DNA from 2 places in the Cytobacillus sp. QJM3NY_8 genome. Region 2 is predicted to be linked to the other one. Evidence: predicted binding sites of a transcription regulator. Region 2 holds the regulator's gene; the other holds the start of a gene.

Region 1 (15,642 bases), 300 kb from region 2:
AAAATCTGAGACAGCCTTACTGAAAGAGCTTACTAAAATGGCTCAGAAAAATGCTGATCTTCGTACAAATACATCTTTCCTTGGTGCGGGTGTTTATGATCATTACATGCCAATCATTGTTGATCATGTGTTATCCCGTTCAGAGTTTTATACTGCCTATACTCCTTACCAGCCAGAAATCTCCCAGGGAGAGCTCCAGGCAATTTTTGAATTCCAGACCATGATCTGTGAGTTAACAGGAATGGATGTTGCCAACTCATCTATGTATGATGGCGGAACAGCACTTGCTGAAGCAGCCATGCTAAGCGCAGGCAGCACACGCCGCAAGAAAATTCTTATCTCAAGCGCCGTTCACCCTGAATCTAAAGAAGTAGTAAAGACATATGCAAAGGGCCAATATATTGAAGTGATTGAAATTCCTCATAAGGACGGCATCACAGATCTTGAAGCTCTAAATGGAATGATTGGCGATGATATCGCAGCTGTCATTGTACAGTATCCTAACTTTTTTGGCAGAGTCGAGCCTTTACAAGAGCTTGAGGAGATTATCCATGCCCATAAATCCATGTTTGTTGTTTCAAGCAACCCGCTTGCTCTTGGCGCACTGACACCTCCTGGTAAATTAGGAGCAGACATTGTAGCAGGAGATGCCCAGGTTTTCGGAATTCCTACAGCTTTCGGAGGCCCGCATTGCGGATATTTTGCCGTTACAACCAAGCTAATGAGAAAAGTGCCGGGCCGTCTTGTCGGACAAACGGTAGACGATCAGGGGCGCCGCGGCTTCGTGCTTACTCTTCAGGCGCGTGAACAGCATATCCGACGCGATAAGGCAACCTCAAATATTTGTTCCAATCAGGCTCTAAACGCACTTGCGGCATCTGTAGCGATGACTGCTCTTGGCAAGAAGGGCGTAAAGGAAATGGCTGCTGCCAATATGCAAAAAGCCCATTATGCGAAACAGCAATTTAAGGCTGCCGGTTTTGAAGTTCCATTCGAAGGCCCTTCATTTAATGAATTTGTCATCAAATTGAATAAGCCTGTTAAAGAAGTAAATCAAAAGCTTCTTGATAAGGGCATTATTGGCGGCTACGATTTGGGCAGAGATTATGCTGACCTGAAAAATCATATGCTTGTTGCTGTAACAGAATTGAGAACGAAGAATGAAATTGATGCATTCGTTAAAGAAATGGGGGATTACCATGCATAAGGAAGATCAGCCACTCATCTTTGAATTAAGCACAGAAGGCCGTATCGGCTACAGCCTGCCTGAAATGGATATTCCAGAAATTGACCTGGGCGAACTTCTTCCCGAAGGCTACCTGCGAGAGGAAGAGCCTGAGCTGCCGGAAGTGTCTGAACTTGATATCATGCGTCATTATACTGCACTTTCAAAACGCAATCATGGCGTTGATTCAGGGTTTTATCCACTGGGCTCCTGCACAATGAAATACAACCCTAAAATCAATGAGAATGTAGCGCGCTTCAATGGTTTTGCCCACTTGCACCCGCTGCAGGATGAAAGCTCTGTTCAAGGTGCTCTGGAACTGATGTATGATCTGCAGGAGCATCTGATTGAAATTACGGGAATGGATGAGGTTACACTTCAGCCAGCTGCAGGAGCACATGGAGAATGGACTGGATTAATGATGATCCGTTCTTATCATGAAGCGAATGGCGATACAAAGCGCACTAAAGTAGTCGTTCCTGACTCTGCCCACGGAACAAATCCTGCATCCGCGACAGTCGCAGGCTTTGAAACAGTAACTGTTAAATCTGATGAAAATGGGCTGGTGGATTTAGAGGATTTAAGAAGAGTGGTTGGCGAGGATACTGCTGCCCTTATGCTGACTAACCCGAATACTTTAGGTTTGTTTGAAGAAAACATTCTTGAAATGGCTGAGATTGTTCACGGCGCCGGCGGGAAGCTATATTATGATGGAGCTAACCTGAATGCTGTACTTTCAAAAGCACGCCCTGGAGATATGGGATTTGACGTGGTTCACCTTAATCTTCATAAAACCTTTACAGGACCGCATGGCGGCGGCGGACCGGGATCAGGGCCAGTCGGGGTAAAAGCGGATCTGATTCCTTTCCTTCCAAAGCCTGTTCTGGTAAAGAACGGTGACCAATATGAATTTGATTATGACCGCCCGCAATCAATCGGCCGTGTAAAGCCATATTACGGAAACTTTGGAATCAATGTCCGGGCTTATACTTATATCCGTACTATGGGGCCAGATGGACTGAAGGCTGTTACGGAAAATGCGGTATTAAACGCAAACTATATGATGAGAAGGCTTGCGCCATTCTTTGACCTGCCATTTGACAGACATTGCAAGCATGAATTCGTTTTAAGCGGCAAGCGCCAAAAGAAACTTGGCGTGCGTACATTGGATATTGCCAAGCGTCTTCTTGACTTTGGTTACCATCCGCCAACCATCTACTTCCCGCTTAACGTGGAAGAGTGTATTATGATTGAGCCGACAGAAACAGAATCAAAAGAAACGCTGGACGCTTTTGTCGACGCCATGATTCAAATAGCTAAAGAAGCTGAGGAAAACCCTGAGATTGTTCAGGAAGCACCTCACACAACAGTAATTGGCCGTCTTGATGAAACAATGGCTGCAAGAAAGCCGGTTCTTCGCTATCAAAAGCAATAAAACGAAAAAGGGTGTCCCTAAGAGGGCACTCTTTTTTTGCGGCTTATAGACTACTTGTGAACTCTGGGAAGGAATAGGGAAATTTGGGAATTTGCAGCGATTCCGGGGAAAAGAATCGAAAACCTGGGCATGAAACAAGCTAAATGAGAAAAGAACAGCGGTTTTGGCGAATAGATTATATGATTGAACTTAGAAGAGGGGTTTCCAATCAATAGACCCCGTTAAAATAACGGGGTCTTTTTAAATATTGCTATTATTTTTTCGCTTTCACTTTTCCTGTCCATTTTTTAAATCCGCCCTGCAGGTGTGAAAGGTCTTTGTAGCCTTTACGATGCAAAAACTGGGCAGCTCTCGCACTTCTCATGCCGCTTTGGCAATATAAGTAGACTGGCTTGTCCGGACGCAATTCCTTCATGCGCATTTTCATTTGTGAAAGCGGTATATTGCGGGCACCTAAAATATGGCCGTTTTCAAATTCATTTGGTTCACGTACATCGATTAATTGGGCTTTTCTGTAGCCTTCTCTGAACTGGTCTTCCGTAAGCGTTTTAACAATTCGGCGCTGATAAAACCAGGTTATCACGGAATAGGTAATGATTGCACCCAAAATGATAAGAATGAAATAAAGTGTTTCCAATATGTCTTTCTCCTTTCACACATAGGTAAGCCAACTAATATTATATAAGCCTTTCCTAATAGGAGTAAAGGAAATCTGTTAAATTTGTTATGGAAATTCAACTTGCTTTAAATTTCACTGGAATTTTGGTAGACTATTAACCGCAAATGACTAGTTAAAGAATCTGAAAATGAGGGCTACATATGACTAAAGAGGTTTGGCGTTTTATCGATTCAAAAGAGGGGTCACCTTCTTTTAATATGGCTTTGGATGAGGCGTTGCTTGACTGGAACAGTGAGGGCAAAATGCCTCCTGTAATCCGTTTTTACGGCTGGAATCCGGCGACTCTTTCAATCGGCTATTTCCAAAAGGTTGAAAAAGAAATAGATATGGAAGCTGTGAAGCAGCATGGATTGGGATTTGTCCGAAGGCCTACAGGCGGAAGAGGCGTACTTCATGAACATGAACTCACATACAGTGTGATCGTACCTGAAGCCCACCCCGAAATGCCGAATACAGTAACTGAAGCATACAGAGTTATTTCGGAAGGGATTTTAAAAGGTTTTCACGGACTTGGGATGGAAGCTTATTTTGCAGTGCCGAAGACAGCTGAAGAAAGGGACTCTCTGAAAAATCCAAGATCTGCTGTTTGTTTTGATGCCCCCAGCTGGTATGAACTTGTTGTAGAAGGCCGTAAAGTGGCTGGGAGTGCACAAACAAGGCAAAAAGGGGTAATCCTTCAGCATGGTTCCATTTTGCTTGATTTGGATGAAGACAAGCTGTTCAGCTTGTTCAAGTATCCGAATGACAGAGTCAAAGAGAGAATGCAAAAAGCTTTTAAGAATAAAGCTGTTGCTATAAATGAGCTGACAACTGAAAAAATTACCCTGGATCAAGCAAAAGCAACTTTCAAAAAAGGATTTGAAGAAGGCTTGAATATTGAACTTGAACCTTACAAGCTTACAGATGAAGAAATGGCATATGTACAAAAAATCGCAAAAGAGCGATATGAAAGTGATGACTGGAACTATAAGAGATAAAAGCGGCAAAGTCGCTTTTTCTCTTTTTTTAATGAATAATTTTCCAATTGTTGCCCTGTAAAAGTGCAAGCTTCAAAATATGTTAAAATTTATCGTTAATTGTCGGAAATCGGCTATTAACTCTGTTTTTCTTTAAATTTTGGTATATTTTAAGTTTGACAAAATCACTTTTAGTTGAACTAGACACAATATGTAGTGGTGTCGAAAATATTTAGGACACTATATATTGATTTTGGGGTTTGAGGTATGGTAACTTTAGGGTACTCTTTTAAAACAGATAGATTTACCCTATCTGCCAGAATGCTTACACAAATTGATAATTGAATTTAGAAGGAGTTGTAACAATGTCTGTTGCTCTAGGACAAAAAATGAAATTGAACATTGATCGTTTAAACAAGGATATCCGTCTTTTTCCTCAGGTTCACCCTGTAACCCCAGATATGAAAATGACCCACAAAGGTGTTTCCCGCTTAGTTATGCTAGATCGTTACACCTTCAAAGACACCGAGAAAGTGACACTCACAAACGGTGACTTCGTCGTCCTCACAATCAAGGAAGATCCAAAATTTCCGGCACGAGGCTTAGGATTCATCCAGGATATTGACTGGGAAAACAAGACAGCCAAGGTTTTAGTCGAGGAAGACTACAGAGGAGTACTGGATGATCCGGAAGAATCGAGAACAGGCATTATTACAAAGCCTCTTGATGTAATCGAGAAACCCCTTGAAATCTTCTATGAGCAAATCGCCAAGCGTAACGCAACAGGCCTGGCATCTGTTGAGAAAACCGAAGAAAAAAGAAAAGAATGGTTTGAAAAGTTCTATCAGGAATTGAAAAACTTGAATTTCATTCCGGCTGGCCGCGTATTGTATGGAGCGGGTGCCGACACAGATGTTACGTATTTCAATTGCTACGTAATGCCATTCGTACAGGACTCCCGTGAAGGAATTTCCGAGCACCGAAAGCAGGTAATGGAAATCATGAGCCGAGGCGGAGGAGTTGGGACAAACGGTTCAACCCTAAGGCCGCGCAACACACTGGCTAAAGGAGTAAACGGCAAGTCATCGGGTTCAGTATCCTGGCTTGATGATATTGCGAAGCTTACACACCTTGTGGAGCAGGGAGGTTCCCGCAGAGGTGCTCAGATGATTATGCTGGCAGATTGGCACCCGGACATCATCGAATTCATCATCTCGAAAATGCAAAACCCAAGAATTTTACGATTCCTTCTTGAAAATACAAATGATGATACAATAAAAAAATATGCTAAAGAAAAATTAAAATTCACTCCATTTACTGAACAGGAAATAGCCATGTACCAGGGTATTATCAATTACAAGAGCATTCCCGGCTATGGCGGTTTCAGCGATAAAATCATACAGGATGCTGAAGAAAAACTGGCGACTGGCGGTACTTACAGTGTTCATAATTCTGAATTCCTGACCGGGGCAAACATTTCAGTCTGCCTGACAAAAGAATTTATGGATGCAGTTGAAAATGATGCAGAATATGAGCTTCGCTTCCCGGATGTTGAATCATATGATGCTGATACCATGAAAACCTACAACGAAGAATGGCATAAAGTCGGTGACGTCAGAGAATGGGGAAAACTTGGCTATAAAGTCCGTGTTCACCGCAAAATCAAAGCGAAAGAACTTTGGAACCTGATTAATATCTGTGCAACATACTCGGCAGAGCCAGGTATTTTCTTTATTGATAATGCCAATGACATGACCAATGCACAGGCTTACGGACAAAAGGTTGTAGCAACAAATCCGTGTGGCGAACAGCCTCTTGCACCATATTCAGTCTGCAACCTTGCAGCAGTGAACCTTGCAGAAATGGCAGATAAGGAAAATAAGACCGTTAATTTTGAAAAGCTGAAGCGTACTGTTGAAGTGGGAGTACGTATGCAGGACAATGTAATAGATGCTACACCATACTTCCTTGAAGAAAACAAAAAGCAGGCATTAGGCGAGCGCCGTGTTGGCCTTGGCGTTATGGGGCTTCATGATCTGCTGATCTATTGTGAAACAGAATATGGTTCTGAGGAAGGCAATGTGCTGATTGACAAAGTCTTCGAAACCATTGCAGCCACAGCTTACAGAGCTTCTGTAGAGCTTGCGGAGGAAAAAGGGAGCTTCCCATTCTTAACAGGTGAAAATGCTGAAGAAACAAATCGCCTGCGCAAAGCTTTTACAGAAACAGGCTTCATGCAGAAAATGCCTGAGGATATCCGTGAATCCATTTTACAAAGCGGAATCCGTAATTCACATCTTCTGACTGTTGCACCTACTGGATCCACAGGTACCATGGTTGGAGTATCTACAGGTCTTGAACCATATTTCTCCTTCTCATACTTCAGGAGCGGCCGCTTAGGCAAGTTCATTGAAGTAAAGGCAGATATTGTTCAGGAATATTTAGACCGCAATCCGGATGCAGATCCTAATAATCTGCCTGAATGGTTTGTGGCAGCAATGGATCTGGCTCCTGAAGCCCACGCAGATGTTCAATGTGTTATACAGCGCTGGATCGACAGCTCGATCAGTAAAACAGTAAATGCACCGAAGGGCTACAGTGTTGAACAGGTTGAGCAAGTGTATGAACGCTTATACCGCGGCGGTGCAAAGGGCGGCACTGTCTATGTAGACGGCTCACGCGATTCTCAAGTATTGACGCTGAAAGCTGAAGAGAACAGCTTTGAAGATACAGATACAGTCAAAAAAGAAAAATCAAAGCAGCATGTAGTTCTGGTTGATACAATCAGCGACCTGCGTTCAACCGATGTAACAATCGGTTCGGAAGTCGGCAATACATGTCCAGTATGCCGTAAAGGAAAAGTCAAAGAAATCGGCGGCTGCAATACTTGCACAAACTGTAATGCCCAGCTGAAATGCGGTTTATAAAAGAATAATTTAAACGAACCAAGAAGATGGAAATAATTGTTCCATCTTCTTTTTTTGCTGTTGGATTAATTGGTTCATACTACAGACATAGGGTTCTGCTGACATTTTTCCTCTGGCAGGACAAATTGATAAAGTGAGGTATGCCTAATGAAGCCATTTATCCCTCAGCTAGTTTATATAGAACCTCAAGCTCTCGAATATCCCCTAGGAAGAGAGCTAAAGGGAAAATTTGAAAAAATGAACTTGGAAATTAGGGAAACAACATCACATAACCAGGTGAGAAATATTCCCGGTGATAACGAATTGCAAAAGTACCGCAATGCGAAATCCACTTTGGTGGTAGGCATCAGACGAACTCTGAAATTTGATACATCCAAGCCTTCGGCAGAATATGCCATTCCGCTTGCTACAGGCTGCATGGGCCACTGCCACTATTGCTATCTGCAAACCACACTTGGAAGCAAGCCATATATTCGCACGTATGTAAACCTTGAAGAAATCTTTGAGCAGGCCTCTAAATATATGGAGGAGAGAAAGCCGGAGCTTACACGATTTGAAGCTGCATGTACATCCGATATCGTAGGGATTGATCATTTGACCCATTCTCTGAAAAAAACAATTGAATTTATTGGCCAGACGGAGTATGGCCAGCTCCGCTTTGTCACTAAGTATCATCATGTCGACCATCTGCTTGATGCTAAACATAATGGGAAAACCCGATTTCGATTTAGTGTTAATTCGCGGTTTGTAATAAAAAACTTTGAACCGGGCACTTCCTCTTTCGACGATCGGCTTGAAGCTGCCCGCAAAGTAGCTAATGCCGGCTACCCGCTTGGCTTTATCGTAGCGCCTATTTACATGCATGATGATTGGCGTGAAGGCTATCATGAACTTTTTCAAAGGTTAAGCAAATCGCTCGAAGGCATCAATCTGGAAGGATTAACTTTCGAGTTAATCCAGCACAGATTTACAAAACCAGCCAAAAAGGTAATTGAAAAACGCTACCCGAAAACAAAGCTGGAAATGGATGAAGAAAAACGCAAATACAAGTGGGGAAGATATGGAATAGGCAAGTATGTTTATCCGACTGATGAAGCAAAGGATCTTGAAAATACGATTAGGGGGTATATTCACTCTTATTTTCCAGAAGCAGAAGTGCAATATTTCACCTAAACCTGAGTTTTTGCTTGTCAGCCGTACTATTTTAAAAAGCTCCTGATTAAAGATGTATAAGTAAGAGTTCCTCTATGGGCAAGTACATCGACAGGAGTGGCTTACATGTATATAGATGGGGTTTTTTCAGGAGGAGGCATCAAGGGATTTGCGTTAATCGGTGCTTATGAGGAAGTTCACAAAAGAGGCTTTCGATTTAAGCGGGTTGCAGGGACAAGTGCTGGTTCCATCGTTGCTGCTTTAATTGCTGCCAATTATACAAGTGATGAAATATATCAGCTCGTCGATCAGTTTGATGTAAAAAAGCTTCTTGATGAAAGAAAAACCTTTATTCCCTTCGCAGTAGGAAAATGGCTTAACCTTTATTGGCGGCTGGGATTATATAAAGGATCCGAGCTGGAAACCTGGATTGCTCAAAAGCTGGCTGACAGGGGGATTAGAACCTTTTCAGACCTTCCTCCGCAATCGCTGAGAGTCATAGCTTCTGACCTGACAAACGGAAGACTGGTAGTACTGCCCGATGATCTTATAAATTATGGGATTGACCCCGCTTCGTTTTCGGTAGCAAAGGCGATAAGGATGAGCTGCAGTCTCCCGTATTTTTTTGAGCCGGTTAAGCTGAACGCATACAGCAGCTCGAGTGTCATTGTGGATGGCGGGGTTCTAAGCAATTTTCCCATGTGGCTTTTTGATAAGGAAAACGTGAAAAAGACAAGGCCTGTCCTCGGGATAAAGTTAAGCCATAATTTAAGCGAACGGCCGCCGAATAAAATTGACAACGCCATCCAAATGTATGCTGCGCTTTTTGAAACGATGAAGGATGCACATGATGCCAGATACATCTCCAGAAAACATGCACAAAACATTATTTTCATTCCAACGGATGGCGTGCTGACTGCTGAATTTAATATAACCGAGCAAAAGAAAAAAGATCTTCTGGAGCACGGCAGGCAATGTGCGGAGCAATTTTTTTCATCATGGAGCTATTAAAGAGAAAAGCCAGAGCCCGATTCTTGAAGGTTCCCCAGAATTCAGGACTTATCATATAAAAATAAAAAATCGAGCCCGAGTTAAAGGGAGGCTCGATTTTTCTTTTTGCCTTTTTTGCCTTCTATGACTGTCAAGTGTGGAGAAGATTTTTTCTTAGCCTTTTTAATTGAAGTAAGGGAACCTACAGAAGCCTTTCTTCCATTCGCTGAGCCCGTTTCTTTATTGTTAAAGCGCTTTTTTGATTTTTTGGCTGCCTTTATAAAAGCTCGCTGTTCCCGCTTTGAGGGATTAAATCTGTTAAAGCGCTGAAAAAGAAAGTATACAACAGCACCAATGATGACAATGACAGCTATTCTCTGCAAAAAACCGGCAGGATTTGAGATCAGGCTGACGGCAACTCCGATAACAGCTAGCAAAATGAGCCCGGAGACAATATAAAATGTAAATGGTTTTTTCAAGAAAGCCACCTCCCTAAAAGCATGATGAGCAATTTTATAAGCTTTTAAACTATATAAGCTAAAGTTTATCGAAATAATTAATGAAAGTTGTCTTCATATTTTTCTTTTCCTATTTCTTTACAATTTAAACAGCGGAATATATCTTTTAATAAGTATCGGGAATAGCTGGATGCTGCCTATACTTAAATTTATGCTATGCACACAAGTCCCGGAACACACATTACCTCAAATAAGCACAAAATCAAAGGACTGTATCATTAATTATTTTATTCGACCTAAAATCTCATAAAACCTCTATACAACAGGAAATTATATAAAAAATATGGACGATCTTTGCAGGATGGTTAATCCAATCTGCATTTATTTTAAATCTGGTGCAATGGAATAAATGCGTGTGGACATAATAGGAAAAGGAGGTGGCGCAAAGTGGCAGAAGAAAAGGAGCGCTTGGAACAGGATCAAAGGGAAAAACCAATGTCTTTTATGGCAATGGTGGTCATTACCGGACTGGTTGGAGGCATTCTTTGGAGCGGCCTGGCCTATCTGGCATACGTGTTTAATTTTACCGAAATTCGCCCTAATGTCATTCTCGAACCCTGGACGATTGGTGCCTGGAAAGAGGGCTGGCTGGGAACATTGATCTCAATTCTCTTTATTGGAGGAATATCAATTGTGGCGGCCTTAATTTATTATGCAGCGCTGCGGAAATTTCAAAGTATTTTCGTGGGGGCTGGCTATGGAGTTGCCCTTTTTTTACTGGTATTTTTTATACTCAACCCAATCTTTCCTGGAATCAGCCCGTTTTGGGATCTTGAGCGGAATACAATTATCACATCGATCTGTTTCTATATATTATTTGGCGTTTTCGTAGGGTATTCCATTTCATATGAAGCCCAAGAAATCAGAGGCAAGACTGAAGATGAAAAAAAGACCCGCACAGATCCGGATTTAACTTGATGAACAAAGCATAATGACGAATGTTTTATCTTTGTGCACGATTGCTGTTAAGTGATGAAAAATTATGCGAAAAGCGCTATACATCAGAACTGTATGAAATTTTGCTTTATGATAGAATGTTCTTAATGGGCATTCTTTTTCGATGCTGTCAGGGAAATGACTTGAATAGAAAGAGAGGCCCGTCAGCAACTATGTTAAAGGGGGTTGAACATGGGGAAAATACTCCTGTTAAATGGGCCGAATTTAAATCTGCTCGGCAAAAGGGAACCAGGTGTTTATGGAAAAGAAACGCTTGATCAGCTGGAGCAAAATATGAAAGCATTGGGTGCTTCGTTTGAGACAGAAGTGTCCTGTTTTCAGTCAAATCATGAAGGGGAACTCATTGACAAGCTTCACTCCGCCAATGAAGATGGCACACAGGGTATTATTTTCAATCCCGGGGCATTTACCCATTATAGTTATGCGATCAGGGATGCTGTTGCAGGAATCCAGGTTCCTTTGATCGAAGTACATATTTCTAATGTTCATGCCAGAGAAGAATTCAGGCATACTTCTGTCATTGCACCTGCTGCAATAGGGCAAATAGTTGGCCTGGGCTTTAAAGGATATGAACTTGCTTTTCATGCATTATTGGATATTCAAAAGGGGAGAGGATAAGATGGAGAAAATACAAAAATTACGCGAACGCTTTACAGAGTCTGGGATAGATGGAATGCTGATTACCAGCAGTTACAATCGCCGCTATATGACTGGCTTTACCGGTTCAGCCGGCGTCGTATTAATCAGTGCGGATAAAGCAATCTTCATAACCGATTTCCGCTACACGGAACAGGCAGCTAAACAGTGTGAAGGGTATGAAATTGTAAAGCATACTGGTGCAATTCCTGAAGAAGTTGCCAAACAGGCTGAACAGCTTGGGATCAAAAAGCTTGGCTTTGAAGAGAATCATCTAACTTTTTCTTCCTATAAGGCTTATGAAAAAGCTGTTAACGCTGAACTTGTCCCTGTTTCTGACACAATTGAAAAGTTACGCTTGATAAAGACCGAATCAGAGATTAAGATAATAAAGGTGGCAGCTGACATTGCAGATGCTGCGTTTAAACATATTCTTGATGTCATTCGGCCGGGAATTACTGAACTGGAAGTTTCGAATGAATTAGAATTTTTTATGAGAAAAGCGGGTGCAGTTTCATCATCGTTTGATATCATCGTAGCATCCGGATACCGTTCAGCACTTCCGCATGGAGTCGCCAGTGATAAGGTTATCGAAAAAGGCGATTTGGTCACACTGGACTTCGGCGCTTATTATAAGGGCTATGTTTCAGATATTACCCGCACGGTTGCTGTTGGAGAACCTGAAGATAAGCTGAAAGAAATCTATACAATCGTGCAGGAAGCTCAGGAGCGGGGGATGGAAGGCATCAAACCGGGAATGAGCGGCAAAGAAGCAGATGCCTTAACTCGCGATTATATTTCTGGTAAAGGCTATGGCGAGTATTTTGGCCATTCTACCGGACATGGCATCGGGCTTGAAGTGCATGAAGGGCCTGCATTGTCATTTAAGTCTGATGTTATCCTTGAACCTGGAATGGTTGTAACGGTGGAGCCGGGCATTTACATACCGGGCCTTGGCGGTGTCCGCATTGAGGACGATACAGTCATTACAAAGGATCACAACGAAACGCTTACTCATTCTACTAAAGAATTGATCATTCTTTAATTGTACACAATAGGAGGACAAACTCATGATTTCTGTAAACGATTTTCGTACGGGATTGACGATTGAAGTTGATAACGGCATTTGGCGTGTAATGGATTTCCAGCACGTTAAACCTGGAAAAGGAGCGGCATTTGTACGTTCCAAATTGCGCAACCTCCGCACAGGTGCCATTCAGGAAAAAACCTTCCGCGCAGGTGAAAAAGTAGGGAGGGCACAAATTGATAACCGCAAAATGCAATACCTTTATGCAAATGGAGATCAGCATGTTTTCATGGACAATGAGTCTTATGAGCAAATCGAGCTGCCTGCATCTGCAATTGAGTACGAATTAAAGTTTCTAAAAGAAAACATGGAAGTTGCTATTATGCTTTACCAGGGAGAGTCTCTTGGAATCGAGCTTCCTAACTCTGTTGAACTTACAGTGACTGAAACAGAACCAGGCATTAAAGGGGATACTGCTTCCGGCGGAACGAAACCTGCTACACTTGAAACAGGTCTGACTGTACAAGTTCCTTTCTTTGTCAATGAAGGGGATAAGCTGATCATCAATACAACTGATGGTTCCTACGTGTCTCGTGCATAATTTGATAAAAAAATCCCGATTTCTCGGGATTTTTTTTATCCTTTATATTTCCTGCCTTCAGCTCCAGGGGATATGTCAGTATCATTGCGATTATTATAATCAGGGTCAGATGCAGGACCATTTCTGTTATCGCGTGTTCCGCCAAGATAAGCCCTGTCGCCTTTTTTCTGGTATTTTAAAAATTCACCTAAGTTCTCATTCATCCTTAAACCTCATTTCTCTGGGAAGTTACTAAGTGAGACATTATTAGTATTAGCTTTATCCTCATGATTATAAGACGAAGATCTTTTAACTATAATATGTGAACTCTGCTGTGATTTGGCTTTCTATGTCTATGGTTCCCGGCTGGATAGGTGTGCTGACGGCACTTTTAACAAAAGTGGAGGATTGAAACGAAACAGGCTGCTCCATGCCTAAAGTTCCTTCCGCAACGGATAGCGGGGTGCTGATTAATTGTACTCTTAGTGCAGAGGCAATTGTTTCTGCCTTTTTGTAAGCATCCATAACGGCCAGACTTAATGCCTGCCGGTACAATTCAGACTGGTTTTCAGCTTCAAAATGAATTCCTCTGATGGTGTTTGCACCATTATTCACTGCTGTATCCACAACGAGTCCCGTATTTTCTATCTCATCGACAGTAATGCCTAGTATATGCTCGACCCTGTACCCGCGGAAAATTTGCTTGCCATCTACAAAATCGTATTGCGGAAAAATGGTAAAATCGGACGTTTGAATCTGCTGATCTGTTATTCCAATAGCATTAAGAGCCTTTTTAACACTTGAAATGGCAGCTGCATTCTGTTCCTGTGCCTTCAGAAGCTCCTTGTCTTCTGTTAAAACTCCCAGTTTTATGTTAGCCTGGTCAGGCTGTACAGCTAGCTTTCCCTCACCTGAAACCCTTAAAATATTTCTGTTTGATCTGGAATGGCTACCTGTTTGTACAGAATTGCGGACAAAGGGCTGATAATAATACATGAATTTCATTCCCCGCTTTCATTGAGGTATCATTCTAGAATTACGCCGGGGAAAGAGAGAAAATGCTACATAATTAATCCCAGCTGTAATTCATCAGCTGCGCAATTCTCTTTGGGATATCTGTATTCTCCATCACTCCTGTAAAAGTTTCGCTTCCATTGCCATAAGCAAATAAAGGGATCATATTGCCTGTATGTCCGCCGGTTGAGCTGAGAGATCTTACTTTATTTGTTAAAATGCCCCCATGATACTTTTCTGCAATCAGGCTTCCTATTTCCCATGCTGCTATATATTGAGGATAAACTTGGCTGTCTGTGGTCATCAGCTTGCCATTAAATGCTTTAATTTCCTGCTCGGTTAAATCAATATTTGCATACTTTTTTAAAACATCCTTCACGCTTTCTGACCGGTAAGTACCTCTATTTTCACCTTTTGCAAATTGGCTGACCATATACTGCGGCGTCGCCTTGATTTTTTTTAACTGCTGTATATCCAGCGGTTCTGATGCTGATATCCCCATTGTTTCATGATCAGCGGCAACCAATACCAGTGTTTCTTTGTCCTTTTTTGCCCATTCAACTGCATATTTTACAGCTTCATCAAATTCAATGGTTTCTTTCCAGATGCTTGTAATATCGCCTGCGTGAGAAGCATGGTCAATCCTTGCGCCTTCTGCCATAAGAAAAAATCCCTGTTTTCCTTTTGAAAGTACACTGATCGCTTTTTCAGTCATTTCTTTTAAGCTTGGTTCTTTGCTGTTTTTTAGAGGACGGTCCAGTTTAAAGTTCATATATCCATTATTGAACAATCCGAGAAGCTTTCCCCCTTTGGCATTCTGCATTTCCTCCCGATTGGCTGCATAGTCATACCCTTTCAGCCTGGCCTCGTTAATTAAATCCTTCCCATTTTGCTTATCCGGGCCGAAATAGGCTCTCCCGCCTCCCATTAACACATCGACCTCATTATTCAGCTGCTGGCGTGCAATTTCCTCCTGTCCGGACCATCTGTTTGAAACACTTGCTGTAAAGGCGGCAGGTGTTGCATCTGTAATTGTATTGGTAGAGATAACCCCCGCCTTTTTTCCGTTTTTCTTGAATAAATCCAGAATGCTGTCTATTTCCTTGCCATCAGGAGTAACTCCGATCATTTCATTATTCGTTTTTTTTCCAATTGCAAGTGCAGTACCACCGGCAGCTGAGTCTGTAACGAAATTATTGGCAGATTCGGTATGCACCAATGCCGTGTGGGGGAGAGATTCCAGGAACAGCCGCCCATCCTTTCCATATTCCAGTTTTCTTGCAATCTCAATCTGGCCTATTCCCATTCCATCTCCAATCATAAGAATGACATTTTGCGGTCCTTTTGTATTTCCCTGAAGAGCCATTCCTTCTGAAGGGAAGATGCCAAGGACTAAAAGAAGAAAAATAACCAGAATGTAAGTGCAGTTAGCTTTCATAAATTGACACCAGCCTTTTTCAATGTTCTTATTGGATTATTTTTTGAAAAAAAGATTTTTTTACTCAGCAAAAAGCTTGTCCTAAATAATTGTGAAGCTTGCAAATCT
Region 2 (15,642 bases):
AGAAAAGGAAATGTTATTCTGAAACAGCTGATCAATTGCGCTCCTCAAGCTTTCTTTTACATCCAGGCCACTGACAAACGCAGCAAGATCCTCCCTGCTTCCTTCCAAAATAGAGTGAATGATCTCAAGAATCTGCTGCTGTTCACCTTCATCCTCATAATAATAATGCTCCATCAGTATCCGTTTAAACCAATCATCCTGCTTCTGGTTCACTATAAATTGAAAAAATACTTCCTTAACAATATTCAGGACATTGCCGTTATTTCCAGCAGAGACTCTGACTATATGTCGATCTTCAAAATGAAGAATATTATTATCACATTGACAAAAAGACTGCAGCTGCTCATAAAGATGCTCATAAAAATTCCTCGCATCCGTGCTGCTTTGGAAAATGATTTCGATCAACCAAATCCCCCCTTTATACAAATCTCTGTTCTATGTATATGGCGGACTTGGCCAAGTTAGAAGTGGGATTAGCCTTTTAGTGCATTAAACTATAAGAAAAGCGGAAGCGCCTTGCCCATGAAGGAACGCAGACTAAAAACGCCACGTCCTCCCAAATGCTAATGCTTTCGGTCGTGCGATGTATACGCTGCCGAAGCTAGACAGCATCAAAGTTCAAAGGAATGATTTCTTACTTTATAACAAAAGCTGCCGGACACTTTATCGGCAGCTTTCAGATTATTATACTCTTCTGTTCGGTCCTTCTACAAGCACTGGTTCAGCAAGGTATTTAATGCGCTCCATGATTCTCCTTGCCTTCATTTTCTCTTCCTCTCCGCGCTGGCTGTAGGAGAGATGATGTTCAAGACCCTGCAGGTCGAAATTGGAAGTAAAGAAAGTTGGCAGGCTTTCCTGCATGCGGAACTGCAGAATCGGCCCTAAAATCTCATCCCTTGTCCAGCTGGACATGGTTTCTGCACCAATGTCATCAAACATTAAAACCGGTGCTTTTTTAATGGTTTCAATTTTGCTGTTAAGAGTTTGATCTCCAATTGAATTTTTCAATTCCCTGAATAGTTCAGGAACGTAGACAATCATGGAGGATACTTTCTGGCTTGCAAGCTTATTGGCGATAGCACCAAGCAAATAAGATTTTCCTACACCGAATTTCCCATAAAAATAAATTCCTTTTCCCTTGGATCCCGGCTGGTAGTCCATAACAAAAGATGCCGCCTTATCAACGGCCTCAATACGATCGTCATCATCATATATGGAATCAAAAGTGGCATGAAGGATATCAGATGGTACATATAAGCTCTGAATTAATTTTTCATTTCTCCGCTTCTCATCGTGCATGACCTTGCGCGGGCACTTATCATATTTCAGATCGACCGATCCTCTTTGAATCACAAGTTCCGGATGATAGCCCTGCATAAAGTTCACACAGCCCTCCAGGCTCGGACATTTATTGCACTCCTTGCTCTGCTGTGTATACTCAAAGAGTTTGCTAAGGCTCTTTTCAACCATCTCAGATGTCAATTCATCTTGATGAGTTTGGATAAAAGCCTTTACTTCAGGGTGATTAAGCGTTTGGTTTCTCATCATTTCATACCTTTTTTGAAAACCTTCATTGCCCGCAAGGCGCCTTAATGTTTCATTAATTTTCTCCATCAATCAGTCACCTCCTGTGAACGCAGTTTTTTTAATTTTTCATGAAGCTCCTTTTTCTTCATTTCCAGCTCATACTGATCCTTTTCGCTTATTTGCTGCTGGGGCTCTTTCTTTTTGGCTGATGAACTGCTTTTTTCATCAAACCAGTCCGGAAGCATCTCTGTCCTGATTGGCTTCTTTTTGTTACCGGTTGTGCTGGCAGTTTTCTTTCCTTCCGCCCAATCCAGGTATTGCCGGTGTTCTTTCTTAGCTAAAGCAATAGCTTCCTGGGGTGTTTTTATTTTCTTTCTAGCCCAGTGGCCAGCTATTTTTTCTACGTAGCCTTTGGTCAATTTCATATCTGTTTTGAGCATAACATATTGAATCAGTACATTAATTACCCCTGGCAAAAGCTTTTGCTGAAACATGACATCTTCAATGATCTGCATATCGCCTTTTGATGGCTCTGCCCCTCCTGATATATCTTTTAATAGCTGCCTTGGTGAGGTGATTTCCAAATAACGGATCAACTCTTCTTCCTGCGTTTCAGGCTGTTTTTTATGAGTCTGATGGATGGCAGGCTGAACCCTGTCAATCAGGGATGGCAGCTGGTCCTGGTTTTGGAATTGATACCAGTCCCGTGCAGATTTTCTCAACTCATCAATGTTTATCTCATTATCTTCATTTACAGCGCTGATGACGATATTTTTCATTTGAATGGGGTCGATTCCGTACAAAAAGGCAAGATTGCTGATAGATTCCTTTACTTTAACTGTAATGGCCTTTTTCGGTACTAGTGATTCATTCAGCCCTGCCTGAAGCAGTTCAAAATTAAAATCTTCATTCCCGATTTGAATACCTTCCTGCTCCTGCCTTCCAATATACCCTTCCACCTCTGATTCATTCATCAGCTGCACCACTTCATCGTCAATCTCAAAAGAACCAGGGTGTCCTGATTGAAATACATCCTGAAAAGCCTTGGTTACTTCCTTATACCCTGTAGCTGTCTTCACCTTCTGTTCTGAAAAGAAGCGTTTAAGCCTCATAAATTGGTTTCTGCCCAATTTCTTATAAAGATAAATATTAAGCATGCCATCAAGGAAAAATTGTTCAGGTGTCAGCGGGGGAAGCAGTTCATAAATAAATGACCTTGTCTCTTCATCTTTGTTTACGTATACCTTTAAAAGTCCTATCCCTTCAAGCTTAAGGCGGGCTTCATATATATCCTTAAGCCCCATGTCCATGAAATTCATTAAACTATGGTGTGAATTAGAAGATGACCATAGCCGATTTTCTTCAAGTTCCGCCCATAATGTCATATATAAACTGAAGCACACAGAGCCAATGAGCGGCTGGTATAACAGCGTCAGCACTTTTCGGTCATAATCATGCAAAAGCCCGCTGGCTGCTACTGTATATCGATCAATGGGGAGCATCTCCTGCCAATGCTGGGCCATGGTATTTCACCTTTTTCTATTAAGAATATTTATCACATTGATTAATATCAAAAACATATACCGTAAAAAAAGAGCCAAAGAAATCCTTCAGCCCATCAAACTATTTCATTCAAAATCAGGGACAGCGGCAACTGACCTGATTTAAGAGTGTTCTTTTTTGATTAATTCTTTGAGTTCATCAATAAAAACATTGATATCTTTAAATTGCCTGTAAACCGATGCGAAACGAACATATGCCACATCATCCACATTTGCGAGCCTGTCCATGACCATTTCGCCAATTTCATCACTTTTTATTTCAGAGACACCGTTGCTGCGGAGCTCTTTTTCCACTTCAAAAGTAATGTCCTCCAGGTCCTTTAGGGCAACCGGCCTCTTTTCACATGCCTTAATAAGGCCTCTAAGTATTTTTTCCCGGCTGAATTCCTCTCTGGTGCCTTCTTTTTTCACAACAATTAAAGGAATTTCTTCCACTTTTTCAAAAGTCGTAAACCGGTACCCGCATTTCTCGCATTCCCTTCTGCGCCGAATGGATCTGCTGTCATCAACAGGACGGGAATCGAGAACACGGGTATTATTGTTTTGGCATGAAGGGCATCTCATACAATCAGCTCCGAATTCTTTTATAAGTAAGTTATTTTGCTGGCGTTAGATCAATTACCGAATTTTATTTGATACTCTTATCTTATAAAAAAGGAGTTGTCAGTACAAGTACAACTATTTATCTGCGTTTCTTGCAGAACCGAGAAAATCATGCCGTTTATTCACCTTTTCATAAATGGAAAGAACTTCTCCCTTAAGGATTGGGTGGACACCTGCCGGGGAGGATTGCTCAGTTGAGATATTGATATCTACAGCCGTTTCGAAAGGCCTGACAGTCACGACTGTGACAATGGCAAAACAAGCTTTATTTTTCTTAATTTCTGCTGCTATCTCGCCGCGTTCTCTGGAAATGCTGAGAATGTTCACATTCTGGTCTGCTTTAAATAAATCTTCAATCGTTTGCATCATTTGAGCTGTATTGGTTCTATAATATCTTGTAGTGAGCTCAGGATCAGAGTGGTTTTCATTTGTTTCACACTGCTTTTTATAGCGGCTGGCAAGCTGCCTGAAAATAGACATCCTCTTTCCTCCGATATTTATTATGTATCCTTATTGTACTATTTTTGAGGAAGATACTAAAGGTAGTGGCAGAGTATTAAACAAAATAAAAAGAGGTGTATTGAATACACCTCTGGATTGCCTAAGATCATTCTGTTATTAAAGTACTTGAGCTTGTTTAACTTGAACTGGACCCATACCGCGAGGAATTTCGATATTCTCACGCGTTTGAGCTCCTAACGATTCTGCAATAAAGTCTGCAGCGATGTTAGGGTCAAGATCTCCACACGTATACACATCAATGCTGGCATAGCCATGCTCCGGGAAGCTGTGAATAGTTAAATGAGATTCAGAGATGATAACCACTCCGCTTACACCCTGTGGTGCAAATTTATGAAATGCAACCTCGCGAATTTCAGCACCAGATTTTAATGCAGCATTTACGAATGTCTGCTCAATAAAATCCATATCATTTAACTTTTCAAAATCGCATCCCCAAAGTTCTGAGATTACGTGACGACCCATAGTTTCCATATTCAAATTTCCCCCTTTAAACTTTTAAGCTATTAATTAATGAAATTCCAGATTTAAACTGGTCCATAACTACCACGGGGGAAAGTTAGTCCAGAGAGGTCCTAACCCTTTAAGTAGCTACCATACCAAAACCTCGGAGAAGTTCACGAGGATTAGTATACTTTGTTTAATTTCTTTTTGCAACACATTGTTTTACATTTTTTTTGGCAAAATTTCTGAAGGCTTTGTCCTTCTCAGGATTTAATTCTGTCCAATAAAAGGAGCCTGCCGGGGAATGGCAGGCTTTAAGGGTATGGGTAGTTTTATATTAAGAGAAATTGGCGATTATCCAATTTTTACTGCAGATGCCTGGAAAAGTTCCTGTGCAACAAATTTTGTTAAGTCTACAACACGGCAGGAATAACCCCACTCATTATCGTACCATGCAAGTACTTTTACTTTGCTGGTGCCGATTACCATTGTAGATAATCCATCGATGATGGCAGAGTGTTCATTTGTGTTGAAATCAATTGAAACCAATGGTTCGTCAGTAATATCAAGGATACCGTGCAGCGATCCCTGTGAAGCAGTTGCAAATGCCGCATTCACTTCTTCTAATGTAACGTCGCGCTTTAAGTCCACTACGAGGTCAACTAATGAAACGTTAGGCGTTGGGACACGGAGTGCCATTCCATGCAATTTGCCCTTTAAGTGAGGCAATACCAGCGACAAAGCTTTAGCGGCACCAGTGGAAGTCGGGATTATGGACTGTCCGCAAGCACGCGCCCGGCGTAAATCCTTATGCGGGTTATCAATATTTTTTTGGTCGTTTGTATATGCATGAACTGTTGTCATAAGTCCGTTTTCAATGCCAAATTGTTCATCAAGGACTTTTGCAACAGGTGCAAGACAGTTTGTTGTACATGAAGCATTAGAAATAATATCATGTTCTTCAATTTTTAATGCGCTTTCATTTACGCCCATAACAATAGTCACATCTTCATTTTTTCCAGGAGCAGTCAGAATTACTTTTTTAGCTCCGGCTTCAAGGTGAAGAGCTGCTTTATCACGTGAATTGAACTTTCCTGTTGCTTCAATGACGATATCGATGTTCAATTCTTTCCACGGAAGCTCTTCAGGATTTCGGCTGCTGACAAGCTTAACACTTTTTCCGTTCACCACAATAGCATTGTCTTCAGGAACAACACTTCCTTCGAATGGTCCGTGGTTTGTATCATATTTAATTAAGTGTGCCAAAGTTTCAGCTGGATAACTTGCATTTATGGCAACCACTTCAAGATTTTCATCAAGGATGGCTTTTCTAAAAACCATACGTCCAATTCTTCCAAAACCGTTAATCGCTATTCTCGCCTTCATGTTACGGCCCCTTCCGCATTAGTGTTATACTTTTTGTTACCCTAAGATGTAATTAGTATAACATATATAAAATCATTTGTGATGAATTAAATGCGGATTTTTTAATGTTTAACAATTCAGAAATATAAACCCTTTACTTTCACCATGTTTTATGGGGTAATGGTCTAAAAATCAGAAACATATAGTTTATTTTTGTCATACTAATTGGGTATTAAATGCAACAAAAAAGAGCCTGTGACAGGCCCTTAGATAGCATTCCATTTTCTTAAAATATCCCACAATTGTTTCTCTGTTTCTTCAATCCTGCCATTATTATCGATTACAGCATCGGCCAATGCCTTCTTTTCTCTTAAAGGCATTTGGGAATGAATTCTTGCCATTGCTTCTTTCTCGGAAAGCTGATTTCTTTGCATCAGCCTCTGCAGCTGTATACCTTCATCTGCATAAACTAATAATGTTTTGTCGCACATGTATTGTAATTTACTTTCAAATAAAAGCGGTATATCTAAAATAATCATCTGTTCATTACGGCTGATAGCTTGTTCCTTTTTGGCTGTCATTCTTTTGCGGACAGCAGGATGTACAATGCTATTTAAGGCTTTCCGCTCTTTTTCATCATGAAAAATAATGGAGCCCAGTTCCGCACGATCAATTGAACCGTCTTTGAGCAGAACCCTTTCCCCAAAATGACGGACAATTTCCTGATAAGCTTCCTCTCCTTTTTCAACAGCTAATCTGGCTTCTATATCCGCGTCGATTACAGTGTATCCTTTTTCGATGAGGAGAGATGAAACGGTGCTTTTCCCGCTTGCAATCCCGCCTGTCAAACCTACAGTCAGTGACATAGTGTGTTCCTTTCATTTAAAATGCTAGATTTTTAATATCCCGATTACGATTAAAATAATTCCAGGGATGAATGAGAACTTATGGACCCACCCGCTTTTGGAGAAGAGGGATCCTACTTGCATTCCCATAAACACAAACAGAGAACTCATAACGGCGACTGTCATTGCCAGGTAGAAAGGCGAGTACCCAAGCATGGCTGCACCGATCCCAGCTCCGAAAGCATCAAGGGATAAAGCGAGCCCGAGCATCAGTGCTTCAATTCCTGTGATGGTTCCGGATTTGTCAAAATCAGCGGACATCGGCTTTTTCAGGATATTAATGACAAGCCCAAGAGATTTGATTTCCAGGTTCACAATCGTTTTTTCATGCGGCAGGACATCCTTAATCTTTTCCGGCCTGAAAAATTGATAAAGTACCCAGGCACCAAGAAAAATAAGTATGACTCCCCCAAAACTTTCAGCTAAAGCCGGAGATAAAAAGGCTTCTATAAAATGGCCAATTGTCATGGCAGCCATTAATGTTAAAGCTGAACAGCAAGCGATTATACTGATCGATTTAAATGGTATGCTCATTTTCCTTAAGCCATAGGTTAAACCGACACTAAAACTGTCAAGACTGACAGCAAAAGCAAGTATCAAAAGAGAGAATGTATGCGCCATAGAATAGAGCTCCTTCCTGTCAATCGCTACGATAGTATATGGAAGAAGCCCATCCAATGTTATTCGAAACGCATTTCAGCTCTATTCTGCATTATTATTTTTTCTGGCATGCTGGACAATAGACTGTCCCTCTGCCTCCTGTCACGATCCGCTCAAGCGTGCTTCCGCAGACTTTGCAATCTTCCCCTTTTCGCCCATACACATAAAGTTCAAGCTGAAACATGCCAATTTGCCCCTGGGAATTAACATAGGAGCGAATGGTGCTCCCTCCCTTATCAACCGCTTCCCTCAGGGTATCTGCAATCTCTTTGTGAAGTGTCTCCAATTCGCTTTTTGTTAAACTATTTGCCGCTCTTTCAGGATGTATTCGTGAACGGAATAATGCTTCATCGACATAAATATTTCCTAACCCTACGATCGTTTTCTGATCGAGAAGTGCAGTTTTGATATTGCGGGTGGTCCGTGCAAGTCTTGCAGCAAGGTCTTCTGCCGTAAACTCTTCTCCAAATGGTTCCGGTCCCAGGTGTGCCAGCGGAAGAGTCTTAAATTCTTCACCCTTTGCATATAAGTGCATCGTTCCAAATTTACGGACATCCTTATATCTGAGCTCTGTGCCATCTGTAAAATGAAAAATCACATGAGTATGTTTATCAACAGGCTCTTCTTTTAAAAAAAGTCCGTACCTGCCTTCCATTCTCAGATGGGACACAAGGGCATAATCAATGGTATAGAGTATTAGAAACTTTCCTCTCCTGCCAATGTCCTGAAAAATTTGGCCTGCTAAAGCATCCTTGAATTGGACAAGCTCTTGCGGATGCTTAACCATTTTGGGCCAGAAAACCGAAACATGTGCAATGGTTTTGCCAATGACCAATTCCTGCAATGTTCTTCTGACCGTTTCAACTTCAGGAAGTTCAGGCATGGTCCTCCCTCCTTTGTAAATCAGTTAAAAATGCTTTGGACTTTGCTTTATGATATATATTGAATCCTGTTTGCCGGGGTGTTAATTTCCGCTGCAGGCACTCGCTTTCCGCGGGGCTTCCGGGAGCCTCCTCGGCGCTATGCACCTGTGGGGTCTCCCTGGGTTCGCCACTCCCGCAGGAGTCCCGCACCTTCCACTCCAATTAACACGATCTTTAATAGCACTTAGCATATCACAACAAGAAAAATCATTTTAGGTGAATTACTTGCAAAGTAATTTCCTCAAGACCAACTTTTATTTCGCATCAAACCACGTTGGCCCAAAGGAATAATCCACTTTTAGCGGAACTTTCAATTCTACTGCATTTTCCATAACGTCCGGTACGATTTTTTTGAGCGTTTCTATTTCATCCTCTGGCACCTCAAAGATCAGTTCATCGTGAACCTGCAGCAGAAGGCGTGCTTTGAGTTCTTCTTTTCTTAGGCGGTCAGCCATGTCAATCATGGCTTTTTTTATTATATCGGCCGCGCTTCCCTGGATTGGTGTATTCATGGCGGTTCGTTCTGCAAAGCTTCGCAGGTTGAAGTTTCGGCTTGTGATTTCAGGCAGATACCTTCTTCTGTGAAGAAGGGTCGAGACATATCCCTTTTGTTTAGCATCATGGATAATATCATCCATATACTGCTTAACGCCAGGATAACTTTCCAGATAGCGGTCAATAAATTTACCCGCTTCTTTCCGTGTGATACCCAGGCTTTGGGACAGGCCATAATCACTGATTCCGTAGACAATTCCAAAGTTTACGGCCTTTGCATGGCGCCGCATATTGGATGTAACTTCATCGGCATTAACGTGGAATACTTCCATTGCCGTTTTCGTGTGAATATCCATATCTTCAATAAATGCTTCAATCAGCTTTTCATCATTCGCAATATGAGCCAGTACTCTCAGTTCAATCTGCGAGTAGTCTGCTGCAAAGATGGCCCAGCCAGGTTCTGAAGGGACAAATGCCTGCCTGATTTTTCTCCCTTCCTCCAGACGGATCGGAATATTCTGCAGGTTCGGATCTGTTGAGCTTAACCTTCCTGTCTGTGTAAGAGCCTGATTAAATCTGGTGTGGACTTTGCCTGTTTCATAGTTAACCACCTTAAGCAGGCCTTCAATATAAGTGGATTGAAGTTTGCCAAGCTGGCGGTAATGCAGAATGTCCCGGATAATTTCATGGCTGTTCTCTAGTTTCTCCAGAACATCAGCAGATGTGGAATACCCTGTTTTTGTTTTTTTAATGGCAGGCAGCCCTAATTTTTCAAAAAGGATCACACCGAGCTGTTTTGGAGAATTGATATTAAACGCTTCTCCGGCAAGCTCATGTATGCGCTTTTCGATTTCATCCAATTTGGAGAGCAGGTCTTGTCCCATTGTTTTCAGGCGCTCAAGATCCACTTTAATACCGGTTGATTCCATATCAGCCAAAATCAGAGACAGCGGCATTTCCAGGTCATAAAAAAGCTCGGATTGCTGGTTTTCCTTCAATTCACTATCCAATTTTTCCTTCAATGTCATCAAGGCCGCTGCTTTCCTTGCCAAATGCCCGGCGAGTTCCTTTTCTTCCGGAATCCGCCTTTTTGCTCCTTTTCCGTAAAAAGCTTCATCAGATTGAATCGCATTATAGCCATGATTTTTTGCTATAGAGGCCATATCTTCAATAGTCTGAGATGGGTTAATAAGATAAGAAGCAATATAAAGGTCAAAATCGGCACCTTTTAGATGAACTCCATGATGCCGGAGTGAGACTTCCGATCTTTTGGCATCATAGACTGTCTTCTTTTTCGTTTCATCTTCAGCCCACGTTTTAAAAACATCTGACTTTAAGGCCGTTTCTTTGGAGAAGAAAAAATTCCCCTTATCATTCGCAACGGAAAAACCAATGATGTCTGCATAATGGTAATTATCTTCTAGAAGCTCAACATAAAATGCATTTTCATCGGTAAACATCTCTTCCTTAATCTCATCCGCAATGATAAATTCAATTTCTTCAAGTTTCTCTTCGACCGCTTCTGTGTCACCGCCCAGCTTTTCCAGTAAAGAGTTAAAGCCTAATTCTTTAAAGATGTTTATAACTTTTTCTTTATCAAAACCTTCATATTCAATATCTTCAATTTTAATTTCAACAGGGGCTTCTCTGGTGATAGTGGCAAGTTCTTTGCTCATTAAAGCTTGATCCCTGAATTCTTCCAGCTTTTCTTTCAGTTTTTTCCCGCTCACCTTATCAACAGAATCCAAGAGCTCTTCAAGGGTTCCAAACTCTTTCAGCAATTTAAGGGCTGTTTTTTCCCCAACTCCCGGAACTCCTGGGATATTATCGGAACTATCTCCCATTAGGCCTTTCATATCAATAATCCTGTCAGCTGTGATTCCGTATTTCTCTTCTATATGAGCTGGTGTGTATTCTTCAATGTCAGTAATGCCTTTGCGGGTAATGCTGACTGTTACAGCATCAGAACTTAACTGTGTTAAATCCTTATCCCCAGATATAACTTTAACTTCATAGCCATCTTTTTCGGCATGCAGGGACAGTGTTCCAATAATATCATCCGCTTCATAGTTTTCCAGTTCATATCTGGAAATCCCGTAAGCATCAAGAAGTTCTCTGATATAGGGGAACTGCTCTGATAGCTCAGGCGGTGTTTTCTGCCTTCCGCCTTTATACTCGCTGAAGGTTTTATGGCGGAAGGTTGTTTTTCCGGCATCGAACGCCACAAGAAGATGAGTTGGTTTTTCATCCTCGAGAATCCTTTGCAGCATCATGGTAAATCCGTAGACAGCATTTGTATGTATTCCTTTATCATTGTTTAAAAGCGGCAGAGCAAAAAATGCCCGATAAGCTATGCTGTTGCCATCAATCAGAACAAGCTTTTTTTTATCCAACTAATATCTCCTCCTATCAGAAAAGCGGAAGGCGCCCGCTTAATAAAGGCACGCAGACTAAAAACGCCACGTCCTGTGGCAACGTCTGCATAACCCACATCCTCCCAAAAGCTATCGCTTTCGGTCGTGCGATGTTTATGCTGACGAAGCCTTCCATGTCCTGTGGGCCTCAAGCATATGACAAGCCGGCTGAAAGGGTGTTCTTTAACCTTTTAGACGGATTGGCCTAGACCCTAGAGCTGATGGCGCCTGAAGCTAGACAGTTATCTAACTAGAAAAGCGCAAGCGCCTTGCCCACAATAAAAAAGCCGTTATTTTCCTTTATTCTATCATGAGCAGATAGAGAAAGAAAAATAACGGCTTTTGGGTTAAAAATTATTAATCCGTATACCCCATCAGCAGTCGGGCATATGGTGAGTCCGAAGGGAGAACAATTACAGTTTCACCATTAATGGTCTTTTTATATGATTCTAGCGTGCGGTACAAGGAATAAAATTCAGGATCCTTTGAGAAGGCTTCGTTGTAGACTTTCGCAGCTCCCGCTTCTCCTTCCGCCCGGATCGTTTCAGCATCCGCCTGGGCCTTGGCCAGCATTTCCCTGACATTCCTGTCCGTTTCAGCAATGATGATATTCTTCTGGGCATCACCCTTGGACAAGTATTCCTGGGCTGTTGACTGGCGCTCTGAAATCATTCTGGTGTACACGGACTGTTCGTTTTCAGAAGGTAAATCTGTTCGTTTAATTCGTACATCTGTTACTGTGATTCCATAGTTATCATTAGAAAGCAATTCATTCACTTTAGTAGTAATTTGATCATTCAATGATCCCCTTGATGACTTTTCATCATTAATTATTTCATCATAATTCAGCCGGCCCAATTCGGAGCGGGTCACAGAGTAGATGAATTCTTCCATTCTGGCCTCCGCTCCCTCCAATGTTCTGGCATTTGAGATCATTTTCTTCGGGTCATCAATTTTCCATACTGCATAATTATCAATAATCATAACCTTTTTGTCCTTTGTATTGATTTCAGCTTCGGACACGTCATAAGTCATTTGGTATTTAGGGAGCGTGGTAACACTTTGGATAAATGGTATTTTGTATGTTAATCCAGGCTCGCTCTCAATCCGGACTACCTCTCCAAATTGACGGATGACCCTGTACTCCCCTTCCTTTACAATAAAAAGGTTGCTGAAAAGAATTACGAGTGCGGCAATGACAAGCACAAGGATGAGTCCAAGTTTGGTATAACTTTTCCACTGGAAATTCCCGCCCCGTTCATTGATATTTACCACATTCTGATCACTCATTATCCTCACCAGCTTCCTCTTTCGGTTTGGCCTGTTCTTTCTCAAGCGGCCTGATCGGGAAATATTTCATTGTATTTCCATCGTCATTCATAATGTAAATTTCAGCACCTGGAAGGACTTGCTCCAGCGTTTCAATGACAAGCCGCTCTCTTGTGATATCAGGATTATTCTTATATTCTCCATACAATTTATTAAATACTGCCACATCTCCACGTGCTCTTTCCAGACGGGCCGCTTTTTCACCTTCCGCTTTGGAGGCAAGAGCCTCCTTCTCACCTTCTGCTTCATTCATTCTCTGGTTCTTATATTTTTCTGCTTCATTTTTTTTGGTATTGGCGGTTTCCCTCGCATCCGTTACATCCGTAAAGGCTTTTCTGACATCATCATTCGGCAGTTCCACATCCTGCAGTTTGACTACAAGAACGGATATGCCAATATCATATTTGCCAATTAAAGAGGTTAGGAGCTCTCTGACATCCGCTTCAATTTCTGCTTTTCCTGAAGTTAGTGCATCATCAATTTTAGATCCCCCTATAATACTTCTTAAGGATGAGGAAGTAGCATCATATAGGATTTCTTCTGGATCTTCAGCATTATAAAGATATTTTTCCGGATCCGTAATTTTCCACTGTACCACCAGATCTGCCAGAACGATATTTTCATCACCGGTTATCATCTTTGTCTCATCAGGAAAATCCTTTATTTCTCCATCCTTTTCTTCATATCCAAACTGGAGCGAAAAGGTTTCCTTTGAAAGCTTCTCCACGGTTTGGACAGGCCATGGCAGTTTGAAATGAAGTCCCGGCTCCGTAATGCCTTCCTCCACTTTCCCAAATGTTAAAATGACTGCCTGATCCGATTCATCGACGGTGTACCATGTTGTAAAGGCAACTATACTTAAAATAACAATTGCCAGAATTAGCCCTGCGATTGTATAAATCCGCTTTAAGCTGACCATTTCTCTCTCCCCTTCCCTAGCACTCTTTCTATAACTTTTCATACGATTTATTTACGTAAAGGTTTCATAAATATGACAAAAGTTCAAGAAAGAAGGAAAATCAGCAAAAATGAAAAAGGCGAAAGCGGGGTCAGCTTTCACCTTTTTCTATGGCTCCTTGGATGAAGGGGTTTAACAATTATGATTTTATCAGCGGAATGTAAAGGGGACATAAATCTGCTGTAAAAATAATGTAAAGATAAACCTGCCACTTCACCCATTTTTTTCATTATTCATTTTGGGAAGTTCAATTATAAAGGAGGTACCTTTGCCGACCTCACTTTTTACTGAGATGGATCCTTTATGTGCTTCAACCAGATGCTTAACGATGGCAAGGCCCAGTCCTGTACCGCCTGAATTCCTGCTTCTAGCTTTATCCACCCGATAAAAACGTTCAAAAATACGAGGAATTTCACTGGCTTCAATTCCAATCCCCGTATCCCTTATTTCAGTCAAAACTGTGCTGCCGGTCTTTGCTGCTGAAATATAGATGACTCCCTGATTCGGCGTATAAGAAATTGCATTGGATATGATATTTATAAACACCTGCTTAAGCCGGTGAATATCACCTTCGATATATACCGGCTTTTCATCTCTCTGATATTTAAAAACAATTTCCTTTTCTGCTGCTTTCCCTTTCATAATGGCCATCACATCTTCGAGTACATCAGTCAGGTCCAGCTGCTGAATGGAAAGGCTGAATCCTTGCTTTTCGATTTTCGATAGATCCAGCAAATCCTGAATAAGAGATTGAAGCCGGTCACTCTCCTTCAAAATGATACTGAGGAAATCATTTAAAGCCTGTTTGTCTTCCATCGCACCATCCAAAAGAGTTTCCGAAAAACCCTTTATCGAAGTTATAGGTGTTTTCAATTCATGGGAAACGTTTGCTACAAAATCCTTCCTCATCTGCTCAAGCTTTTTCAGTTCTGTAATATCATGAAAAACAAGTAAAATCCCTTTCCATTCATCATTCGTGCCAATAATCGGGACTCCATATACTTCAAAGTAACGTCTTTCGATATTGACGGGAATAATAAGCTGTTTTTTTACTTTCTGCTCAGTCATGAAAATTTCTTCGACCATTTCGGTAATACCTTTGTGCTCAATCACTTCATAATAGAGTTTATAAAGATATTCGGAAGGATTTACATTGAAAACCTCTTTATATGGCCGGTTCATTAAATTAATATAGCCTCTGCTGTCAATAAGAATCAGGCCGCTTCCCATGTTTTCAATGAGAGCCCCAAGCCGGTCCTGCTGCATTTCCTGGGACTTCACCATTTCCTGAAGATTCCTCGCCAATACATTGATAGACTTACTAAGCATACCTGTTTCGTCTTCCTGGTCTTCATATGTTCTTGCACGGTAGTTTCCCTTTGTAAGTTCAATTGCAACCTTTGTAGCTGACTCGATAGGTTTTGTATACCGTGCGGTAATTCTTGATCCAAGCAGAATAATCACAAATAAAGAAAGCCCCAGGCTGATAGTCAAAATCCACCAAATCTGCTGGTAAGCCTTTTGGAATTCAGCCATCTTTGTGCTTAAGAAGATATAGCCGTCCTTCTCGCCATTTATTATGACAGGCTGCCAATAATAGTGCAGGTTAAACCCTCCGGCCACTTCCAATCCTGATTCATTTGCAGATTCCTTTTTTAGTACTTCTAATATAATTTCCTGATGCCTGCTTTGTGTTGTCTCACTTTTAACGCTGCTGTCCAATAGTATTCTGCCCTGGCCATCCGTAACTGTTACACGCAAATCAAGAATGTCCCCGAACTCATTGATTTTGTCAATACTTAGGGATCCAATGCCCCCGTTGCCCTCAACATAGCTCGATACCAGTTCAGACTCTTTTTGCAGACGTGCATCAAATGTTTGTAAATAATAGCTTTTAAAAAGCTGGCCTAAAAGAAGGCCCAACGCAATTAAAACAAC

What was found. The regulator NrdR, encoded in region 2, represses ribonucleotide reductase genes. The targets are predictions, from matches to a motif close to AACACNATATATNGTGTT.
Region 1: AC0VZ9_RS20595 (vitamin B12-dependent ribonucleotide reductase) is a predicted target of NrdR. The motif match lies at 4,499-4,516, and genes of this name have one in related genera.

The regions. Positions count from the first base shown of each region.
Region 1 covers NZ_CM149681.1:3,988,001-4,003,642, reverse strand. Annotated here, with positions in the region: gene gcvPA (aminomethyl-transferring glycine dehydrogenase subunit GcvPA) at 1-1,207, shown strand, start outside; gene gcvPB (aminomethyl-transferring glycine dehydrogenase subunit GcvPB) at 1,200-2,660, shown strand; gene AC0VZ9_RS20605 (rhodanese-like domain-containing protein) at 2,914-3,297, opposite strand; gene AC0VZ9_RS20600 (lipoate--protein ligase family protein) at 3,480-4,316, shown strand; gene AC0VZ9_RS20595 (vitamin B12-dependent ribonucleotide reductase) at 4,661-7,222, shown strand; gene splB (spore photoproduct lyase) at 7,370-8,395, shown strand; gene AC0VZ9_RS20585 (patatin-like phospholipase family protein) at 8,501-9,385, shown strand; gene AC0VZ9_RS20580 (SA1362 family protein) at 9,466-9,852, opposite strand; gene AC0VZ9_RS20575 (YqhR family membrane protein) at 10,270-10,800, shown strand; gene aroQ (type II 3-dehydroquinate dehydratase) at 11,011-11,457, shown strand; gene AC0VZ9_RS20565 (M24 family metallopeptidase) at 11,459-12,520, shown strand; gene efp (elongation factor P) at 12,546-13,103, shown strand; gene AC0VZ9_RS20555 (hypothetical protein) at 13,139-13,306, opposite strand; gene AC0VZ9_RS20550 (SIMPL domain-containing protein) at 13,392-14,078, opposite strand; gene AC0VZ9_RS20545 (alkaline phosphatase) at 14,152-15,534, opposite strand.
Region 2 covers NZ_CM149681.1:4,284,581-4,300,222, forward strand. Annotated here, with positions in the region: gene ytxC (putative sporulation protein YtxC) at 1-405, opposite strand, end outside; gene dnaI (primosomal protein DnaI) at 685-1,614, opposite strand; gene AC0VZ9_RS22020 (replication initiation and membrane attachment family protein) at 1,614-3,050, opposite strand; gene nrdR (transcriptional regulator NrdR) at 3,192-3,653, opposite strand; gene AC0VZ9_RS22030 (hypothetical protein) at 3,768-4,172, opposite strand; gene speD (adenosylmethionine decarboxylase) at 4,311-4,685, opposite strand; gene AC0VZ9_RS22040 (glyceraldehyde-3-phosphate dehydrogenase) at 5,010-6,041, opposite strand; gene coaE (dephospho-CoA kinase) at 6,287-6,886, opposite strand; gene ytaF (sporulation membrane protein YtaF) at 6,911-7,546, opposite strand; gene mutM (DNA-formamidopyrimidine glycosylase) at 7,641-8,468, opposite strand; gene polA (DNA polymerase I) at 8,763-11,396, opposite strand; gene hflC (protease modulator HflC) at 11,775-12,707, opposite strand; gene hflK (FtsH protease activity modulator HflK) at 12,700-13,665, opposite strand; gene pnpS (two-component system histidine kinase PnpS) at 13,918-15,642, opposite strand, start outside.